Regions from separate parts of the Lysinibacillus sp. FSL K6-4013 genome, predicted to be linked through region 1. Evidence: riboswitches for the same ligand, from Rfam matches in the RefSeq annotation. Region 1 holds a riboswitch; the other holds the start of a gene.
What was found. Region 1 has a riboswitch for S-adenosylmethionine ahead of metK (methionine adenosyltransferase). Riboswitches for the same ligand answer to the same signal wherever they lie in the genome.

Region 1 (3,217 bases):
GTACCTCCTGGTAAAGTCATTCCTCCAAATAGTTTAGCATTAGGTCGTCCAGCAAAAGTTGTCCGAGAATTAAATGCTGAAGATAAAGAGGACATGGAACGCATTGTACGAGAATACGCAGAAAAAGGTCAATATTATAAGTCACTTCAGAAATAAATAAGATACACAAAAAATCAATACTAACGAAAAAATCCCTCGCGTTTTCGTGTACCGATTATGTTCACGAATTCTAGCGAGGTATTTTTTGTAAAAAAACAAAAGGAGCAATGTTGCCCCTTTGCTTATTAATACATTAGAATAATTTTCTAATGACTTCATTACTTTAGTTCAATAGTTTATAAACGTGCTTTTTCTCGTAGTGCGTCGGCTTTATCAATTTGCTCCCATGGTACATTTAAATCTGTACGACCAAAATGTCCATACGCAGCAGTTTGTTTATAAATTGGACGACGAAGATCAAGCATTTTAATAATACCTGCTGGGCGTAAATCGAATAGCTCGCGTACCCATTCAACGATCTCGCTTTCTTTTACTCTACCTGTGCCAAATGTATCGACAGCAATGGAAACAGGCTGAGCAACGCCAATCGCATAGGCAAGTTGTACTTCAGCACGCTCTGCTAAGCCAGCTGCTACGATGTTTTTTGCTACATAACGTGCCGCATATGCTGCTGAGCGGTCTACCTTGGTTGCATCCTTACCTGAGAAGGCACCACCACCGTGACGTGCATAACCACCGTATGTATCAACAATGATTTTACGTCCTGTTAATCCAGCATCGCCTTTTGGTCCACCAATTACGAAACGGCCAGTTGGGTTGATGAAGTATTTAGTGTTAGTATCTAATAATTCACTCGGTACAACGGGTGCAATAACAAATTCTTTTAAATCCGCTTGAATTTGTTCAAGTGTTGCTTCTTCATCATGCTGTGTTGAAATAACAATTGTATCCACGCGAACGGGTACATTATTGTCATCATATTCAATCGTTACTTGCGTTTTACCATCAGGACGTAAATAGGCAAGTTCACCTGATTTACGTACTTCTGTTAAACGGCGTGCTAATTTGTGAGCCAAGCTAATTGGTAATGGCATAAGCTCTGGTGTTTCATTACATGCATAGCCAAACATTAAGCCTTGGTCACCAGCACCGATTGCTTCAATATCAGCATCTGTCATAGAGCCTTCACGTGCCTCTAATGCCTGATCAACACCCTGTGCAATATCAGGTGATTGTTCACCAATCGCCACAAGCACCGCTAAGTTTTCTGCATCGAAGCCATATTTACCACGTGTATAGCCAATTTCTGCTACAGTATCACGAACGATACCTTTAATATCAACATAAGTAGAAGTTGTAATTTCTCCTGCTACTAATACTAATCCTGTTGTTACGGTTGTTTCACATGCTACACGCGCATTTGGATCTTCTGCTAAAATAGCATCTAAAATGGCATCCGAGATTTGGTCACAAATCTTATCTGGATGTCCTTCTGTTACACTCTCTGATGTAAACAGTCGACGGTTTGTCATTTGGTTTTCCTCCTAAATACTCTTACAATAAGTAGTTGTGTATGAATACGGTACTCATTACCCATGTCAAGTCCGCTCCTAAGGATTGAACTCTCAAGCCGTTACTGCTGCTTTTAACACGAGGATTTCGAAAGATCCGTCATTATAATAAGGAAAGAACTACATATACTTACCTTTACATTGATTTTTAACAATAAAAAAATCCTTTTCTCACGTTACTTTACATGAGGAAAGGAATAATGACTGCGTAACCTTTCACTCTTATCGTTCAAGGGATGTTCCCTTGCATCAGGTTGGCACCAGCGCATGTCGTGAAATAGTTCATGCAGGTTGCCGGGTTTCACAGGGCCTGACCCTCCACCAGCTCGGGATAAGAGTATCCGTTCAATTTCATGTTACTCAAAAGGTCGAACGTTGTCAAATATTTTCTTATGTATTACTGTATAGAAAGGAAAGAACCTATTACACAAAAACTTTTCATACTTGGATGATGATGTAAATAGAAGCAAATTAATCCCTACAACATACCTAGCTACTTGTGGTAACATATGTGTGGCTCAATTTTCATGCCTAATTACAGTAGGATTGATGGTATTCTACTCGAAAAACATTATTTTTTGTCAGTTTATTGAAAAGTGGTAAAAACTCTAAAATAATTTCTTAATTAGTATAGATTATTTAAGCAATTGTGTTATACTATTTTTGAAATTAAGAAAAAATCCCTCTAAATCAAGGGAATACTATAAAAAAGGATGGTATTTAATCGATGAATTCAGTAGAAATTGCAAACGAACTGAAGGAATTATTAAACGGCGGTAACATTAATGTTCAACTTTCAGTACCACAATTAGCAGAAAAAGCTACATCTCGTGGTGAAGCAATGTTAACAGTAGATGGCGCAGTTCGTGCAGAAACTGGCAAATACACTGGTCGTTCACCTAAAGATAAATATACGGTAGAAGAAGAAAGCACAAAAGATCAAATTGACTGGGGTAAAGTCAACCAACCAATTTCTTCTGAAGTGTTCGATAACCTATATGTAAAAGTAATAAAATATTTAAAAGAACGTGACGAGTTATTCGTATTCAAAGGCTTTGCAGGTGCTGACAAAGATTCACAATTAAGCATTCAAGTTATTAATGAATACGCATGGCACAATCTTTTTGCTCATCAATTATTTATCCGTCCAACAGCAGATGAATTAGCTTCTCATGTTGCCGACTTCACTGTCATCTCAGCTCCGAACTTTAAAGCAGATCCTGCGGTTGATGGTACTGCCTCTGAAACATTCATTATCGTATCACTTGAAAAGAAAATTATTTTAATTGGTGGTACTGAATATGCTGGTGAAATGAAAAAATCTATTTTTGGTATCATGAACTACTTATTACCACAACAAGGTATCCTTTCAATGCACTGTTCAGCAAACGTAGGTGAAGCTGGCGATGTGGCATTATTCTTCGGTCTATCTGGTACTGGTAAAACGACGTTATCAGCTGACCCAGATCGTAAGCTTATCGGTGACGATGAACACGGTTGGTCTGATAATGGTGTGTTCAACATTGAGGGTGGTTGCTATGCAAAAACAATCAATCTTTCTGCTGAAAAAGAACCAGAAATCTACAATGCAATTCGCTTCGGCTCTGTATTAGAAAATGTAGCTGTTGATCCAGAAACTCGTATTT
Region 2 (3,217 bases), 810 kb from region 1:
ATGAAGAGGTTTTTCTCATGTGTCTATATGCGGATGAGCTGGCTGAAAAAAGATATACTAGCCAGTTTTCGAATATATTTTTGCAGCGATGGCATCCTTATATTGTGAATGTATTACAGCAGGATGTTTCGAAGTCAATAGCTATTAAAGCCGTACTGGATCATTTTAACATCGACCCTGAGAATGCGATTGCTTTTGGGGATGGGGATAATGATATTGACATGTTGGAGTATGTAGGATTAGGAATTGCCATGGGGAATGGTAGCACAGCTCTAAAAAGTGCTGCCAATTTTGTTACAAAGAAATCTACTGATAACGGTATCGATTTTGCTTTACGTCAGCTTCAAGTCATTTAGAGCGCTGAGGCTACACTATATATAGCAGGTAAATTTTAATAAATTTTAGGTGGGATGATTTATGGCACATCACGTGCAGTCTCTAATTGAACATTACGGATACTTTGGAATTATCGTGATTCTAATTGGAGGTATTGTAGGGGTGCCACTTCCTGATGAGGTGTTTCTAACTTATGTAGGCTATAGTGTTTACCGAGAAAGTCTTGAACATATTCCTGCTTTAGTCAGTGCAATGATTGGTGCGGTTGGAGGCATTACCTTAAGCTACTATATTGGTTATCGTTTTGGCTTACCGTTATTGCAGAAATATGGGCCTAAAATTCATATTACAGAGCAAAAAATTGACTTTACGAAAAAGATGTTTACAAAAATAGGACCTACCCTATTATTAATTGGCTATTTTATCCCCGGGGTACGTCATTTGACAGCGTATATTGCGGCTATTAATAATTATCCTTATAGAAAGTTTGCGCTTTTTGCCTATACAGGGGCATTTATCTGGACGTTCACATTTATATCATTAGGAAAGATGCTTGGAGAGAAATGGCGATTTGTTGGATACTATCTGACTCATTATAGTATCTATCTTATCCTTTTATTTATTGTAGGGATGCTCATTGCTTACTTTCTATTCAAAAAAAGAAATGGACAAACATAAAAGTCGGTATACGCTATACCGACTTTTATGTTATGGCAAAATAGCAAATGAGCGCACAGGGAAGCCAGATGCTTTTTCTGGCTTAGGTACGATATTGAAGATGATAGCGCCTTTCGCAGGTAGCTTGTCCAAATTCGTCATTAGCTCAATTTGATAGGTGTCTTGTTCAAGTACGAAATATTCACCATCTAGCTTGCCATTTTTACGAAAATCGGCGGCAGAGTCCGTATCGAATGTTTCATGACCAATTGCGCTTACCTTGCGTTCTTTTAGTAAAAACTGTAAAGCTTCTAAACCCCAGCCAGGGATATGGTTATGTCCATCTGCATCCTTATTACTGAAAGCTTCTTTATCTGGCCAGCGCTTACTCCAATCTGTACGTAATGCTACAAATGTTCCTGCTTCTATTTCTCCATGCTTGTCCTCAAAATCAAGAATATCTTCAACACTTAATGCAAAGTCATGGTTGCTTGCAGCCTCTTGTGATTTATCAATGACAACAAGGGGGAGAACAAGCTCTTTTAGTTCTAATTCTTCTAAGTAGCGAGTATCTCGCACAAAATGAATGGGTGGGTCGATATGTGTGCCATATTGACCGGGGAACGTAAATTGTTGGGCGAAGAAGCCATCCTTATGAGAGAATAACGTTTCAAATTTAGCGTCCTCAAACATAAAAAAATGTGGTGAATTAGGGCCGAATGTATGTGTTAAGTCAACCCACTGTTTCGATTTTAATAATTGCAATGCTTGTAAAAGTTCATTAGACATCTATTTCCCTGCTTTCTGTTAAAAATAGTGGTACATAAAAAGGAGTCCCCTTATAGAAGAGGACTCCTGCTGAAACAACGGTAGTTCTTCTCATCTTCAAGGCTGATCATTTTGCCAATTGGAATTAGCACCATACTGTTTAGCTGGTTGCTGAGACTTCATCGGGCCAATCCCTCCGTCTCTCTTGATAAGAAAAGTAATATAAGAATTTTCAGAAATAACAATACAAACACTTTAGCATAGTTTTTTATAGTTTACAAGTTCACTAGGAATTTTCACCAATTCAAATTCAAGGTGACTCCACAACAATCATTATCAATAAGACGTATTCTAAAACTGTCTGGTGTATAGTTCGTTTCAAATTTCATCGTAATGCCTGTTGATGTGATTAATTTTTCAACCTCTGTTTTATTTGAAAGTTGAGCAGCATTCATTAAATCATGTGCGAATTGTTGGGAGCTATCTATTTTATCCGTAAGTAATTGAGCTTGCTGCATCATCGCCTTTATCCGTGTTGCTGAAGCTTTTAATTTGTGTGTATCGACAGGTGGAAAAGGATTATTGGTCGGCATTGCTAGATGTTGAGAAAAGGGTCTAACGGCAAAATGATTTGCAATTGGCGATGTTGGATAATGATAGGGATGAACAAAATACGGATAAGGATTGTAATACAAGATCATTCCTCCTATCCTATAGCCTGATATCTTATCTTATGTAGCCAAACGACTTTCGGTGTTATTTACAATACAATGTTTGTCCTAAACATTTAAAAAGGAAGCTAAAGTGAGCTTCCTTTTTAGCCAAGTACATCCAAGACATCATCAATTTTTTTACTATGTGATAAAATGCCATAATTCATCCATGTTAAAAAGTCTACTTCATAGACACAGTTGGTTTTAACAGCTTCTAGGTTTTTCCAAGTAGGTGTTTTTAAAATAGCACGTTCTTCATTCTCATGAATGGAATGTTGTTTATCAAATGTAATAAATAAATGATCGGCATCTAATTGCATCAATCGATCAAATGTCAGTTGGGCTTTACGTTGATTGGGCGGAATACTCCATACTAGTGAATGGGGCATTAAACCTAAGTCATGATATAAAATGGGGCCCGTATAGCCACACTCAGGACCAGCGTATAGAGTGATGCCAATGGCTGAAATACGGAGAAATGCCACACTTTGCCCATAAACGGATTTACTAAGAATTCCTTTTGCTTGTTGTACTTTATCTTCATATTGTAGGATTACGTCTTGTATCAAGGAGGTTTTTCCTGTTAGATCTGCAATTTTAAATAACGTAGATTGCCAATTCTCTCCAGGGTGTGAGAGATGGCAGACGGGGGCTACCTCATTTAAATGCGGAAAGGATTCCCAACGCTCTACACCAGAATCTAGCATAATTAAAGTTGGCTTATAGTAAAGGAGTCGATCCAT

Region 2: another riboswitch for S-adenosylmethionine. It lies ahead of MHB39_RS21555 (cyclase family protein); the one in region 1 lies ahead of metK (methionine adenosyltransferase).

The regions. Positions count from the first base shown of each region.
Region 1 covers NZ_CP152031.1:3,529,440-3,532,656, forward strand. The annotation lists gene MHB39_RS17355 (gamma carbonic anhydrase family protein) at 1-156, shown strand, start outside; gene metK (methionine adenosyltransferase) at 336-1,532, opposite strand; SAM riboswitch class I at 1,791-1,909, opposite strand; gene pckA (phosphoenolpyruvate carboxykinase (ATP)) at 2,299-3,217, shown strand, end outside.
Region 2 covers NZ_CP152031.1:4,342,733-4,345,949, reverse strand. The annotation lists gene MHB39_RS21565 (Cof-type HAD-IIB family hydrolase) at 1-356, shown strand, start outside; gene MHB39_RS21560 (DedA family protein) at 418-1,014, shown strand; gene MHB39_RS21555 (cyclase family protein) at 1,045-1,782, opposite strand; SAM riboswitch class I at 1,870-1,976, opposite strand; gene MHB39_RS21550 (hypothetical protein) at 2,058-2,462, opposite strand; gene MHB39_RS21545 (AraC family transcriptional regulator) at 2,579-3,217, opposite strand, start outside.